Regions from separate parts of the Oceanobacillus longus genome, predicted to be linked through region 1. Evidence: riboswitches for the same ligand, from Rfam matches in the RefSeq annotation. Region 1 holds a riboswitch; each other region holds the start of a gene.
The links. A riboswitch is a leader RNA that binds a small molecule or an ion and turns the genes downstream of it on or off. The one in region 1 is predicted to bind thiamine pyrophosphate.
Positions count from the first base shown of each region.

Region 2: another riboswitch for thiamine pyrophosphate. It lies ahead of thiW (energy coupling factor transporter S component ThiW); the one in region 1 lies ahead of thiM (hydroxyethylthiazole kinase).
Region 3: another riboswitch for thiamine pyrophosphate. It lies ahead of thiT (energy-coupled thiamine transporter ThiT); the one in region 1 lies ahead of thiM (hydroxyethylthiazole kinase).
Region 4: another riboswitch for thiamine pyrophosphate. It lies ahead of ACFOUV_RS13440 (lipoate--protein ligase family protein); the one in region 1 lies ahead of thiM (hydroxyethylthiazole kinase).

Region 1 is NZ_JBHSAO010000004.1:139,286-143,256, forward strand. It holds gene ACFOUV_RS07285 (DMT family transporter) at 1-253, opposite strand, end outside; gene ACFOUV_RS07290 (NAD(P)H-quinone oxidoreductase) at 464-1,450, shown strand; TPP riboswitch at 1,795-1,897, shown strand; gene thiM (hydroxyethylthiazole kinase) at 1,983-2,762, shown strand; gene ACFOUV_RS07300 (Lin0512 family protein) at 2,824-3,183, shown strand; gene tenA (thiaminase II) at 3,242-3,931, shown strand.
Region 2 is NZ_JBHSAO010000010.1:51,559-55,529, forward strand. It holds gene ACFOUV_RS13545 (5'-nucleotidase C-terminal domain-containing protein) at 1-316, opposite strand, end outside; tRNA gene ACFOUV_RS13550 (tRNA-Ala) at 630-702, shown strand; TPP riboswitch at 1,186-1,300, shown strand; gene thiW (energy coupling factor transporter S component ThiW) at 1,396-1,884, shown strand; gene thiD (bifunctional hydroxymethylpyrimidine kinase/phosphomethylpyrimidine kinase) at 2,027-2,833, shown strand; gene thiE (thiamine phosphate synthase) at 2,858-3,481, shown strand; gene ACFOUV_RS13570 (MerR family transcriptional regulator) at 3,695-3,971, shown strand, end outside.
Region 3 is NZ_JBHSAO010000008.1:35,056-39,026, forward strand. It holds gene ACFOUV_RS10845 (hypothetical protein) at 1-340, opposite strand, end outside; gene ACFOUV_RS10850 (general stress protein) at 479-829, shown strand; gene thiT (energy-coupled thiamine transporter ThiT) at 1,845-2,414, opposite strand; TPP riboswitch at 2,507-2,608, opposite strand; gene ACFOUV_RS10860 (YceI family protein) at 2,872-3,408, shown strand; gene ACFOUV_RS10865 (thiol-disulfide oxidoreductase DCC family protein) at 3,499-3,861, shown strand; gene ACFOUV_RS10870 (VanW family protein) at 3,842-3,971, opposite strand, start outside.
Region 4 is NZ_JBHSAO010000010.1:28,403-32,373, forward strand. It holds gene trpB (tryptophan synthase subunit beta) at 1-465, shown strand, start outside; gene trpA (tryptophan synthase subunit alpha) at 465-1,256, shown strand; TPP riboswitch at 2,286-2,396, shown strand; gene ACFOUV_RS13440 (lipoate--protein ligase family protein) at 2,490-3,353, shown strand; gene lipA (lipoyl synthase) at 3,325-3,971, shown strand, end outside.

The DNA of each region.
Region 1 (3,971 bases):
AAACCTTTGCCACCGAAAATTCTGCTCCAAACAAAATGAAATCGATCAACACAATTGCTGCTGCCCCTGATCCTGTAAAAACGGCATAAACGGTACCGGCTGGTAGTTTTTCACATGCTTTAATTACAAAATAAAAACTGAGAATAATGACTATAATTGTGCAGATCCACTCTATTAGTGAATCGGAATATTTCAGACCGATGACCCAAAACACTTCGACAATTGCAGCAAAAAGAACATAAAGCCAAGCCAATTGCAATTCCTCCTTTTTGATCGAAAACATCTTACGTTACTCCCCTATTTTAGCACATATGGGCGCCTAGCCTTTGGTTTACATAAAGACGTTTCTTATGTTTATTTAATCTTTTTCTGATAAGGTTAAAATAAAGGGAAATTCATGTCCTGTAGTTTAATAGCACTTACTCGAAGAAGGATGAATACTTTAGGAGAGGAGAAACTATATATGAAAGCTATCACTGTAAAACAACCAGGTGGTGCGGAGCAATTACAAATAACAGAACAGCCTAAACCGGAACTGCACGAAGGTGAATTGTTAATAAAAGTAAAGTCGGCTGCTGTTAACCGATCGGACATCGTCAATCGCGAAGGTCGTTCTGGTTATTTGAAGAATCCAAATTTGGGTATTGAAGTTGCCGGCATTGTTGAACAAGCGGGTCCGGGAACAGAAATAGAAGTCGGAACAAGAGTAATGGGACTTGTGAATGGCGGGGGTTATGCAGAATATGCGGTCATGCCTGCTGAGCGGGCGATGGTCATTCCGGAAGGCTTATCGTTTAAAGAGGCAGCAGCGATTCCAGAAGTATTTTTAACTGCTTATCAAACGTTATTTTGGTTAGGACGGTTAAAAGAGGGCGAAACAGTACTTATTCATGCCGGTGGGAGCGGAGTCGGAACAGCAGCAATCCAACTAGCAAAACAACTTTGTGAAGCGAAAATCATCACTACTGCTGGGTCAAAGGAGAAGCTGGATTTTGCCCGTTCATTGGGCGCAGATCATTGTATCAATTATAAGGAACAAGATTTTGCTGAGGAAGTATTGCAAGCGACAAATCAGCAAGGTGTTGATCTGATTTTGGACTTTATCGGTGCATCTTACTGGAAAGGAAATATCTCCAGTATCAAAGTAGACGGACGCTGGGTATTAATTGGCGTACTAGGCGGTGCGAAAATAGAAGAAGTAAATTTGTTAGAACTGATGTCGAAAAGGATTCAGCTGACAGGCACATTACTCACGCCAAGAAGTGATCCGTACAAGGCAGAACTGACAGCTGATTTTGCCTCCAGCGCTTTAAAACTTTTTGAAACTAAGCAGCTTAAGCCAATAATTGACCATGTATTTGATTTTGAGAATATTCAACAGGCACACTTACACATGGAACAAAATAAAAACATTGGAAAAATAATTTTAAAAGTTGATCCAACAAGCTAAAACACACTGCTCTTCAGTGTGTTTTCTTGTGTGTTCCACTTGCTTCACTGGAATTCCGCGAATGTCTACATTTATCAGCGCATATGGCGTTTATACCGCGATTTATTTAACTTTATCCGCGAATCGCTGTTCTGGGAGAGTATGAAGTGGACGTGCTTTCATCTTCAGAGCCTATACAATCGGCATCTGTCCTACTTTATCGCTCCCAATAAGAAGCATGGGGACGGTTCTTTTGCTTCCTACTATCAAAAAGGAAGCAGGAGAACCGTCCCCGTGCTTCCATCTGCCATATATCATTTTACTTTTATAATAGAATGGAGTAAGCTCTAGTTAGAATAATTAAAAATATCCACTAGGGGTGCCGTTTGGCTGAGACAAGATTCATTTCTTGATCCCTTTGAACCTGAACTGGTTAATACCAGCGTAGGGAAGTGGAGTTGGCGGCGTATACATATACTGAATTTGTATATACAACCACTCCATTTGGGGTGGTTTTTTTAATTCTTCAACTTATCAGAGAGGAGATGTCCAGATGAATTTTATTGCAAAAATCAGAGAAGACAAGCCATTTATTTTTAATATTACGAATGAAGTTGCGAGTAATTTTGCCGCAAACGGTCTAATCGCAATTGGCGCATCCCCTGCTATGTCACATACTCCGAGAGAAGCACAGGACTATGGAGCGATGGCCGACGCAGTCGTGTTGAACCTTGGAACATTAACGGAGGACCGTGGCGAGGCAATGTTAAAGGCTGGAAAGGCAGCAAATGAGAAAGGGGTTCCAGTTATTCTTGACCCCATTGCAGTTGGTGGGACAGTTTTTCGGACTGAAATAATTAATGACATACTTGCAACTGTAAAGCTTGCAGCAATTCGTGCTAATGCCGGAGAAATTGCTGTGTTGGCAGGCGCTTTGGAAAAAGCAAAGGGACCAGATTCCATGATTGAAAAAAATGACCCAGAAATAGCAAAAGCTGTGGCAAAAAAATATGATACAGTTGTGATTTCAACCGGCGAAACAGACGTAATTACCGATGGCATGCGAACTGCTTTATGCAAAAATGGCCATGAAATGTTACAAAACATTACTGCCAGCGGATGCCTGCTTTCATCAATTATTGGACCTTTTGTAAGTGTAGCTGATGACAAATTCCAGGCAGGTGTATATGCAGTGGCAAGTTATGGCATTGCAGCGGAATTAGCGATGAAAAAAGCAATGGGGCCTGGAACATTTATTCTGGCACTACTTGACGAGCTTTATTTCTTAACGGATGAAAAAGTAAAAAGATATAAACAGATTCAGGAACGTTAGGACATCCGTAATCAAAGGAGCCTTCCTGAAGCTATTTTAATAAAGGAAGAAGGAAAAGAAAATGGAAAATCTCATATTTATTGAAACAGGAACAGGGTTGGATGTGCACGGACAGGATGTAAATATTGCGGCTGAACGGGCAGTGCTGAATGCAATCCATTCCAATTCCATGCCAGGCATGAGAAAAATTTTGCCGGATGGTGACTTAAATAAGATGATCGTAAATGTCAAACTAGGCTTGCCGCAGGATTTGGAAAAATTAGATCAGAATAGAATAAAAAAGTTAATTCCCTATGGTACGGTCACCATTGAAGTAATGGACGGCGGCATGGCAACAACAAGCGGAATTTTTCTTGAAGAACAGCAGGATAAAAACGATTTGATGTACATCGTTAACGCTGTAGTAGAAGTAGGCTATTAAAAAATAAATGTCCATTTTCTAATTCATCATTAGGAAAAAAATAGAGGAGGAATTTTTTATGCGTTTTTCAGAGTCGTTGAGAGAAGCAACAAAGCAAAGTTGGGAATTAAGCCTGAATCATCCGTTTGTACAAGGGATTGTCAAGGGAGATTTACCGCTGGAAACGTTCAAAAACTATATTATGCAAGACATCTATTATTTGAAACATTACGGCAAAGTCCATGCCTTCGCAGCTGCCCATGCGGATGACTTTCGTGTTTCTGCAAGACTTGCTGAAAAGGCAAAAAAAACAACTGAAGCGGAGCTGACTGTACACAAGGAACATGCTGAAATTTTAAATATTACGAATGAAGAAATAGAAAATTTTAAACCAGCGCCGACTGCATATGCCTATACATCCCATTTGTACCGAGCGTCATTATCCGGTAGCCTGGCCCAAATTGTAGCTGCTATACTGCCATGTTACTGGTTGTATGCGGATATCGGCTTGCAATATAAGGATGCAAAACCGGCCGAAGAAATCTATCAAAATTGGCTGAACATGTATGCTAGTAGCTGGTTCCAGGAATCAACACAGGAAATGATTAACCTCATGGATGAATTAGCTGACCAAGCAAGCGAAGCAGAAAAGAAAAAGATTAAAGATCAATTCATCATTGCCAAAGAATATGAACTTGCATTCTGGGAAATGTCGTATACATTTGAAACATGGTTATCGGAAAAGGATAAGTTGGAGACGTCTGTGTAGAGCAAGACTAGACTAGATTAATCAATTATTTCTGGAATAA
Region 2 (3,971 bases), on a different contig from region 1:
TATGGGCAAGAGTCAGAACATCACCATGTGCAAGTGTACCGGAAAGTTCCATTGTCTCGTTTGCAGTAGACGCACCATTGCTATATAACTCTAATCCATAGTCTGATAAATCCACCTCACTACCCGTACCATTATAAATTTCTATTGCCTTGTTATAAGAACTACCTTCAATATACTCCGAAATAAATAAATCCTCTGCTGTCGCTTCATTACTTTCAGCAGCTGCAGACATAGAAAATACAGGTGTGAAATTCATAAATGCCAGCGCTAAAATAAGAAACATACTAACGGTCTTTTTAAAAGTTATACTCTTCATTGATACCCTCCATTTTTAGAATATTTGTTCCAGATGCGAGATTTTAAGACAAAATCCGCACCTGTCCTTCTTAAATATTGCATAAAAGTAAGAGGGTTACTATGAAATATTCGTAAACATTTGTAAATATATTGTAAATTCAGACCATTAGTACTATGTATTTATAAAAAGGGTTAATAAGTCCTTAGTTATTTTTTTGGTTTCAGTTCCATCGAAAGAGAAAAACAAAATGAGAGAACCAGAAAGGAGACATTACTTTAAAATTTTTCTTGAAAAATTGATAAAAAGTGGCTATAATCATAATTATGTGTACGGGGCATTAGCTCAGCTGGGAGAGTGCTTGCATGGCATGCAAGAGGTCAGGGGTTCGAGCCCCCTATGCTCCATCCTAAAATTAAAAAGGTTAGATAGGACTTGTAAAAACATCCTATCTAACCTTTTTAAGTATAATAAAAACATTTTTACTGAGAAGTTATGACTGCGTGGCAGAAACTTGATTAAGAAATGGGGCTGAACACACGATTTGAAGAATAACCTAGTGGTCGCTTTTATTTTACCTTTTTGATAATATTTGCATGTGTGTCCAGTTGATTCTGTGTATGTTTAAAGTTACTTCGTGTTTCAACAATAAAATCATCTAGTTTTAATTCGAAGCGATTTTGATTTTTTCCATCTTGGCTTGATTGATTGCCAATATATTATACCAGAAAACATTTCAAATTGTAGACTATATTTAGTCACTCTTATATTCTATATCGTATCATTCGCCTTCCACTCCACCTGGTAGAGTTATACCATGTTTTAAAGTTAATAATGACAAAAGTTAAATAATTTGGTAAGCTTAGAGTTGTATACACAATTATATAGCATGAAACTACTAGGGGTGCCCAAATAATATGTGGGCTGAGAGGAAAGCATACACTTTCCGACTCTTATGGACCTGATCTGGTTAATACTAGCGGAGGGAAGTAGTCGGACGTTTGTTATATCGTCTAATCTATTTTCAGCCTACCAAGCCAGGTCCATAAAGGATCTGGCTTTTTTGTTTAGTTTTTTACGAAAAATGGAGGGGGAATAATATGAGTCGAACGCTTTTGTTAACAACAATGGCAGTTTTTGTAGCAATTGGAACGATAGGTGCTCAGTTATTGTGGTTTCCAACAGGAATCGCACGCGCATATCCTGTTCAGCATGCAGTCAATGTCATGGCAGCTATCATGCTTGGACCAGGTCCTGCAGTTGCCATCGCATTTATGATTGGTTTACTTCGGAATATGCTTGGTTTAGGTACTTTATTGGCCTTTCCTGGAGGCATGGTTGGAGCATTTCTAGCTGGTTATATTTATAAAAAAGTTGGTAAAAAGGGATGGGCAGTAATTGGAGAAACGATCGGTTCAGGAGTAATCGGATCTCTTTTCGCGGTACCTTTTGCCCGCATTCTAATGGGTACCTCCGTTGGTGCATTTGCCTTTTTACCAGGATTTCTTGTCAGCAGCATTACCGGTGCTTTCATTGGCTGGTTTATCGTATCAAGGGTTAAAACCAAAAATTTAGCACGTATTAATTAGGAGGCTATATGATGACTTTTACTGATGTTTTAAGAAAAGGTGCTTCAGATGTAGAACGAAAAAGCTGTAAACTTGAACTAAGATTTTGGGAAATGGCATTTATATGTGAGGAGTTGCCATCAAAAAAGGTGGTGTCATCTCGATGAAACAAATACCTTGTTCCCTTACCATTGCTGGGACAGATCCTAGTGGTGGGGCAGGAATTCACGCTGACTTAAAAACTTTCCAGGAATTAAAAAGCTATGGTATGTCTGTTATAACTTCCGTAGTTGCCCAGAATACTACTGGTGTCCAGGACATCCATCATGTGCCACTTAATATGATTGAACAGCAACTGGATTCCGTTATAACGGATATGCCTGTTCATGCATTTAAGACTGGTATGATTGCCAATAAAGATATGATGAAAATGGTGGTTAGTAAGATTTCAAAGTTAAACGCTCCATATGTTATGGATCCTGTTATGGTTGCAACAAGTGGAGATCCATTAATTGAAGAGGAAGCACGTGATTTTCTAAGAAGAGAGCTTTTGCCATTAACTACTTTAGTAACACCGAATATCCCGGAAGCTGAATATTTGACCGGTAAAAATATTGAAACGGTTGACGATATGAAACAAGCTGCAGAGCATATTGTTGAGAACTTTGGTGCCGGAGCTGCACTTGTGAAAGGTGGCCATCTGAAAGGTGAAGCCATTGATTTCCTATATGATGGTTCAAGTCTTCATACCTTTTCCGCTAAACGAATTAATACTAAAAATACACACGGAACAGGTTGTACATATTCTGCAGCTATTACAGCCTATTTGAGTCAAGGTTTACCGTTAAATGAAGCCGTTAAAAAAGCGAAACATTTCGTTACGAAGGCAATTCAATATTCCTTTTCACTTGGATCTGGAAGCGGCCCAACAAACCACTGGGCAACACGAGGTGCACCTTCACTCGATTAAAATTTTCTAAAAGGGAGATAATGAATGTCACACTATATAAAACAAAGCTTGCGTAAATATTTTATTATGGGCAGCCAAAACTGTTCCCATGATCCTACAGAGATTTTAGAATCAGCAGCTGAAGCTGGAATTACAGCATTTCAATTTCGCGAAAAGGGACCCAAATCACTTACTGGCAATGCAAAGTTAGAATTAGGAAAGCAATTAAGAGATATATGCCGAAAACATCATATTCCGTTTATCGTTAATGATGATATTGATTTGGTAACCCCTCTAGATGCAGACGGAATTCATGTTGGACAAGAAGATCAATCAGTAGAAGAATTACGTAAAATGTTTCCTACTAAGATAATTGGGCTTTCTGTATCAAATTCCTACGAAGTTGAAAATAGTCCTCTACAGGTAGTTGACTACGTCGGTGCAGGGCCAATTTTTGCTACAAACACAAAATCGGATGCTAAAGCACCTGTTGGGGTTGAATGGATTACAACATTAAGAAAGCAGTTTCCAGACCAACCTATTGTCGGGATTGGGGGCATCAATACTGAAAATGCATTGTCTGTAATTGAAGCAGGTGCAGATGGTGTTTCCTTTATAACAGCAATTACAACTGCTAACGATATTAATCTTGCCGTACAACGTTTATAAACATTAACTTCTTTCTTTATGATTATAATCGAAATGAAAGTTCAATAGGGGGTGGAAATAACTTTATTTCTTTCACCCCCTTTTTGATTATTTATTTCGATTATAGTTGTGTAAGGAAGAATTTTTTTGATTTCACCACAAATGAATTCATATTTCCTATTGACCTTTACGCAACGTAAGGGTTTATGATAACAAATGTCAGGAGGGGCACATATGGAATACACGGTAAATAAATTAGCTAAAATTTCAGGCGTGAGCGGCCGCACACTCAGGTATTACGACCAAATCGGACTACTTAAGCCAGCAAGGATAAATTCTTCGGGTTATCGTATTTACGGACAGAAAGAAGTTGACCTGCTTCAACAAATCTTATTCTACCGTGAATTAGAAGTAAGTTTGGAAGAAATTGCTGACATTTTGAATGAGCCAACCTATGACCAAACTAAAGCACTCAAAAATCATTATAAAAAGCTGATGCAAAAACGCGCCC
Region 3 (3,971 bases), on a different contig from region 1:
CATACGTTACAGTGATTAGGACAAAAAAGGACACATGCCCATTTACCATCATCTTTTGAATAGGTTGAATCATTCTGACATCTGCCCCTAAATCACGTAGCGAATGCAAGAGGGCCAGCATAAACGTGATGATTAAAAAGATACTGAATAATTCTTGAGCAGCAACTAAATTCGCATTAAATATTGCGGTAAAACCATCAATAATATTTCCTTTATATACAAAAGCGATTACGAATGTGCCAAGTAACGTTGGTAAAACAACTCCTTTGCGGAAGACCATTGTAACAATAATAATTAAAGTAAATAATCCATACAACAGATGGGGTATTGTTAAATCCATTCATCCTCTTCCTTTCTTCGATTGTGCTATAGCCTATGCATAATCGAAGAGAAACGCTACCAGATTCCAAATCACTATGATGTTTATTTCTATAATGAGCGGGAATAAAACAAGTAACAACAAAGGAGGAATTATTTTATGAAACCTTTTATTAGAGAATATATAAATGAAGAACAATTAAAAACGGATGTAAACAAACTACAAGCTCGCGGAGTAAAGAAGGGTGATATCTATCTACTCACACACGATGATGAGAGAACTGGCCGTTTAGCCGACGGATCAGAAACTAATACGATCGGTATGAAAGAAATGGATTTTAGTAGTGCTGTAGGAAATATGTTTAACAGCCAAGGGGACGAATTACGTACAAAACTAGAAGAAATGGGCTTCTCCAAAGCAGAGGCAGAGAATTACGAAGAGGACTTGGACGACGGAAAGATTCTGCTAATGGTTACTAATCATGACAACGTAGAAAACTTCATATTATAATGCCACAGGGATAACCTAATCAACAAGGTTGTCCCTTTCTCATGTATTCAAAAATAAGATACTCAACTTTCGCACCATTAAAATAAGTTCGAGCATTTAACTGGTTTAAATTTAGAATGTTTCTAATAATCCCCTTGCTAAACTTGATTAAAACAAGGCTGTTTTTCGTACTGTTTATAGCCTTTTAATCATCGCAGAGTTGAGATAAAATGCGAAGTAGGACAAGTAACTTCGGCGACCGCTCTGGTAAATATACTTCGCTTTCCGTGGGCGGCTGGTGAGCCCTCCTCGTGCTTCGCACTGCGGGGTCTCACCGATGCCTTTCCTCCCACAGGAGTCTTCGTATATTTACCAGAGCTAGTTTTAAGCTTGCAATTGATTAACACCTTAGTGATTGATATAAAAACCGGATCACACAGATTCAACAGTCCGGGTGAGCGGAGGGCGGTGACTCCTGCGGGAACAGCACGTGTCCGAAGACCCCGCAAAGTGGGTTTCTCGAGGAGGCTGAGGCCGTGCCCGCGGAAAGCATCCGTCCAGAGCGATCCCGGACGGCGGGAAAAGCACTTACTTATAGAAATCAAATCAACCAGCAGTTACTTCGTAGTTTATATAAAATCCGACGATAAAAGAGGGAAATTAACGAAAAGATCCTTGAATATAGATGTATCCAGACTGCACAGCGCAAACAGTTAATCCAAAGTCAACTTAAACAGTGTAGCTCCAGTCCTCCTAATTCTATCAAGGCTTATTTATCCATTTCATTCTGCGAAAGTTGAATAAGATAGAAAACAAGAATTGAAAGACTATTTCTTTTCTTTCCTATTCATACAGTCATTACATATTAACTTCCCATTTTCTTGAATACCATTAAAAAAACCACTCTCACAATATATATTTTTCTTACATGATGTACACGTCCCTATTAATTCACGCATATGATCAACCTCCAATAAATATAAGGTAACCTCATTGATTATGAGGTTACCTTATTGTGAGCGAATATACAATACTTCTAAGCTACGTTCAATAATGTTCTAGGTTGTTTATGGAACAAGAAGAACACAATAACCGTACATAAAATGAAGGATGGAACCATGTAAGAACCATTATAAATTAATGAATATAACCATGCAGGTTGTCCTTCAATTGCGGAGCCGAAGAATACGAGCCCTGCTACATAGTGAGCAATAAATCGTAATGTAGACCCCAATAATACCCCTAGCGTGATATAAGTAAGATATTTCTTTGTTTCACCTGACTTTACTGCCTGTTGAATTCGATTGGCAAAAATACCGGCAAAGCCTATGACTGTAAAGGCTAGCGCGTAATCAATAAATCCTTGTAATGGTGTTAAAATATATGCTGTTCCGGTTGCAACTTGTAATACTCCCCACAAAAACCCAGAAAGCAGACCACCTTTTAACCCCCAACGAAATGCAACTATAAATACAGGAATCATTGCAAAAGAAATCGACCCACCCTGAGCCCATATTTTAAATGATAATGGTAAGATATCCAAAAGTAATGCCAATGCAGTAAAAATGGATACTTCAACTAAGAATAAAATTCGTTTTGACCTCAACTGTATTACCTCCCTTTTAAATTTCCACGCAAAAAAGCAATGCCGAGGGGAAGCTTCCTGATGGGGGAATCCGCTCACATTGCTTTTTAATCCATCAAAAAAACCACCAATCCCTACGCTAGTACTAACTAACAGGTTCAAAGGGTCTGAACAAAATGTTCACTCTCAGCCAAATGGCTCCCCCTGTAGGCTTTTATTCTATATGCTTCATTTGTTATGTGTATTGTACCTTATTATCAAGAAAATAACAATCTCTTGTAATCCATAAAACGATAAAAATTATGTTTCAAATCGAAGAGTAAGGGAACATTAAAGTATTCCTACCTTTTATTAAATTAATTTAAACTTAATTCATTTATTTTTAATTAAAAACACTTGACTTTAAACACATATCAATTTATACTAGGTAACAGAAAGTAACTATCGGGTTACAGAAAATTATTTGGAGGGATTTATAATGACAAAAACAGTTTGGACAGTTGACCAAGTCCACAGTGAAGTTGGTTTCTCAGTAAAACACATGATGATTTCAAAAGCTAAAGGCACATTCGATTCATTTGATGCTGTAATTGAAGCAGACGTAGAAAATTTAACAGATTCTAAAGTAGAAGTAACTGTAGATACTGCAAGCGTGAATACACGTAATGAAGATCGCGATAATCATTTACGCTCAGGAGATTTCTTTGATTCAGAAAACTACCCTAAAATGACTTTCGTTGCTACAGATATCAAGAAAAAATCATCTCATGATTATGAAGTAAGTGGTGATTTAACAATTAAAGGGACTACTAAACCTGTTACGCTTGATGTTACATTTGAAGGTCAAAGCAAAGACCCAATGGGCGGAGCTACAGTAGCTGGTTTTAGTGGCAAAACATCCATTAACCGTAAAGATTTCGGCCTTACTTGGAACGCAGCAGTTGAAACTGGTGGCGTACTTGTTGGTGAAGATGTTAAAATCAACTTTGAGCTTGAGCTTCATAAACAAGCATAATAACCGACCATATTTAAAAGCTGTATTTCCTTTGTGAAATACAGCTTTTTGTATAGAATTGACTTATATTATTATTGGAGGTAATTCAATATGATTGTCTATTATGATAGTTACTGCAAAATCTGTACAAATTCTTCAACCATTTGGAAAAGGCTCGATTGGAGAAATAAGCTTACATTCGATTCATTTCGGAATATGAAAGATTATCCACTTGAAATGGAAAAGAGTCTTCATGTTAAATATAATAATCGATGGTACAAAGGGTATTCAGCAATAATTCAAATAGCTAAAATGCTCCCACTCTTATGGGTTCTCGTGCCATTCATGTATATTTTCAAGTTCATTGGACTCGGAAACATTATTTATAAACTGGTTTCTAATAATAGAAGACTTGTCCCTGTTAATCAGTGTGCAGACGGAGATTCGTGTCAAATCAATCCTCACTCCCGTTAAAGTACTCCACAGTATCTGAGGAGTGTACGGTGACATTCATTTGGCCATTCTCTGATTTGGCACGAATTAAAATCGGCTCGTTATACAGGTTCTTAAAAACAAAATCAGGG
Region 4 (3,971 bases), on a different contig from region 1:
TTTTATCCATTTATTGAAGATAAGGATGTATCACTATTTGGAGTGGAAGCTGGTGGTGAAGGCATCGAAACAAATAAACACGCAGCAACATTATCTGGTGGAGATATCGGTGTATTACACGGGACAATGACATATCTCTTGCAGGATAAGCACGGTCAAATTGAAGAAGCCTCCTCGATTTCTGCAGGTCTGGACTATCCTGGAGTGGGACCGGAACACAGTCATTTACACGAGACAAATCGTGTCACATACACATCAATCACTGATGAGGAAGCACTTGATGCATTTCAATATTTATCAAAAACAGAAGGAATTATCCCTGCCTTAGAGAGTTCCCATGCAGTGGCATATGCCATGAAGCTCGCTCCTGAAATGTCACCAGATGAGACAATCGTCATTTGTCTTTCAGGTCGCGGTGATAAAGATGTAGAACAAGTAAAAGACCGGATTGGAGGAAAATTATAATGGGTAAGGAAAAATTGAAAAAAGCATTACAGGAAAAAATCAAATCTAATCAAAATATATTTGCTCCATATATTATGGCTGGTGATGGCGGACTCGATATTTTGGAAGAGAGAATAAATTTTATACAGGAATGCGGGGCATCCGCAATTGAACTTGGTATCCCCTTCTCGGATCCTGTTGCAGATGGTCCAACTATTCAAGAGGCTGGCATACGTGCATTAGAAAATGGAACAACCTTAACAAATGTATTAGAGAAATTGCAATCTACGAAAGAAAATCGTTCCATTCCAATTGTCATCATGACTTATTTAAATCCCATTTTAGTTTATGGGATAGAGAAATTTGCTAAAGACGCAGCGAATGCGGGGGTTGATGGTATTATTATACCTGACCTGCCAATGGAGGAAGAACACATTATTTCCCCCTCTTTAAGTGATTATGATATTGCATTTGTCAGACTTGCCGCAATGACAAGTCCAAAAGAGCGTTTAGTTGAACTCGCAAAGCGTTCAGAAGGATTTCTATATGCAGTGGCTGTCAATGGAACGACAGGCGCCCGGACAAAACATGATACGAATGTAACTTCCTACCTCGATGATTTAAAGAAATATAGTGATGTACCCGTATTAGCTGGTTTTGGGGTATCCAATACAGAACAGGCACATACACTTAGTAAGCATTGTGATGGGGTAATCGTCGGAAGTAAAATTGTTCAGCTTTTACATGAAGGACGATTAAACGAAGTTCATAACTTAATTGAAGGAAGTATAATAGTTGAATTCAGTAGTTAGTTAGAAACGATGAGTATGTAAATATGCTACGCTATTAAGTAATTAATTCAACTTTCGCAGAATGAAATGGATAAATAACCCTTGATAGAATTAGGAGGACTGGAGCTACACTGTTCAAGTTGATTTTGGATTAACTTTTTGCGCTGAGCAGTCTGGATACATCTATACTCAAGGATCTTTTCGTTAATTTCCCTCTTTTATCGTCGGATTTTATATGAACTGCGAAGTAAATGCTTGTTGGTTTTATTTCTTTAAGTATCAGCTTTTCCCACCGTCCGGGATCGCTCTGGGCGGATGCGCATCCTTAGGGCACGGCCTCAGCCCCGAAGAGAAAACCACTCTTCTGGTCTTCGGACACGTGCTCTTCCCGCAGGAGTCACCGCCCGCCGCTCACCCGGACTGGTGAAGCTCGGTGATATGAATTTTATAAATCACTAATGCAGTTATCAGTTTGTAAGCTTAAAACCAGCTCTGGGGAAATATACGAAGACTCCAGCGGGAGGAAAGGAGGCCACTGAAAAAGTCCGGAAATAGTCCGGAAATCCAAAAATAAATAAATCTAATCCCAAATTAACAGGTTATTTAACCATCATAGTGGTTATTTTAACCCTAAATAACAGGTTATATATACCCAAAGTGGAGGGTTCAATTTTAGTTCTCTAGTTTTTCAGTGGCCTCGAGGAAAGGCATCGGTGAGACCCCTAAAGAAGAAGCACGAGGAGGGCTCACCAGCCGCCCGCGAACCGTAAGTATATTTCCCCAGAGCGGTCGCCGAAGTTACTTATTCTAGTTCGCTTTTTATCTCAACTCTGCGATGATTAAAAGGCTATAAACAGTACGAAAAACAGCCTTGTTTTAATCAAGTTTAGCAAGGGGATTATTAGAAACATTCTAAGTTTGCCCCAGTTAACGGTTTGAACTTATTTTAATGGTGCGAAAGTTGAGTAATTAACAATTCGTGTTAATTATCACACTTATCTTTACATTCCCAACAATTAGAAGTAAGCTTTAATAGTAAACAATTTAATAAATAAGCACTGGGGGAGCTGTTAAGCTGAGAGATGCTATATATTAATTAGCGTTGACCCTTTGGACCTGAAATGGATAATACTATCGTAGGAAATGTGCAGTCAATGTGTATATTTATTGATTATCACTTCACCAAAAGACTGCAGTCTAAATTCTGCAGTCTTTTTTAGTGAAATAATTGCAATTGAATTGGAGGTGAATAAGTTGAATCGACAATGGGCTTTTATTGATACCGGTTTTAGTGATGCAGCAATCAATATGGCATTTGATGAATGTTTAATCAATTGGCATAGTGAAGGGAAAATTCCACCAACACTACGATTCTATGGATGGAAGGCACCAAGTTTATCTGTTGGATACTTTCAAAAGGTGGAGAATAAGATAGACTTCAAGGCACTACATGACTATAATTGCCAGTTTGTCCGTCGCTTGACCGGTGGCAGTGCTGTACTACATGACAACGAACTAACCTACAGTCTAGTTATTTCGGAGAACGATCCCGACATTCCTTTATCAGTGCAGGAAGCTTACTATGTTTTATCAAAAGGTGTATTGGAAGGGTACAAAAATTTAGGCATTCCGGCAGAGTATGCGGTTGTTGAAAAGCAGTCAGATAGAGAAAGAACACCAATATGCTTTGAAAAGCCTGCATTTTACGAAATGGTGGTAGATGGGAAAAAGTTATCCGGAAATGCTCAAACAAGAAAAAAAGGCGTATTGCTACAGCATGGTTCTCTTCCAATTAGTATCAACACAACGATGCTATTTGATTTATTCCAATTTCCTTCTGAAAAAGTAAGGGAAAGAAAGCGAAATTCCTTTTCTAAGAAGGCGATTACACTGGACCAACTGACTACTAAAAAGCATCGTTATGAAACTTTGAAGGAAGCTTTTGAAAATGGCTTCAAGAAAGGGTTAGATATCGATCTTCATCCTTTGGAATTGTCACAAGATGATTGGGATGAAGTAAACGCCTTAGCGAAGACAAAATATGAATTGGATAACTGGAATACGAACTTAAACAAGGAGCGTGCTAGTATTGGCAAAACAAGCAGAATACATCCGTAAACCTGAGTGGTTGAAAACAAAAATTAACACAAATGATTCCTATAAAAAACTAAAGCACCTAATGCGTGACAAGAGATTAAATACAGTTTGTGAAGAAGCAAAATGCCCAAATATCTATGAATGCTGGAGCGAGCGGAAGACCGCAACCTTTATGATCTTAGGAGATACCTGCACACGTGGCTGCCGTTTTTGTGCAGTGAAAACAGGGCTTCCAAACGAACTTGACTGGGGTGAACCGAAACGGGTTGCTGATTCGGTTGAAATAATGGGCCTAAAACATGTTGTTGTAACAGCGGTAGCTCGTGATGACTTAGCTGATGGTGGAGCAGCTGTTTTTGCCAATACGGTTAGAGCCATTCGGGCACAACGCCCCGGATGTACGATTGAAATCCTCCCATCAGACATGAAAGGTGATTATGAAAGTTTACATACACTAATGGACAGTGAGCCTGATATCTTTAATCACAATATTGAGACGGTTAGACGATTAACCAAACGTGTTCGGGCAATTGCCAAGTATGATAGGTCTCTCCTGCTTCTTAAGCGCGTAAAGGAGATTGCACCAAATGTACCTACAAAGTCAAGTATCATGTTGGGTCTCGGGGAAACCAAAGAAGA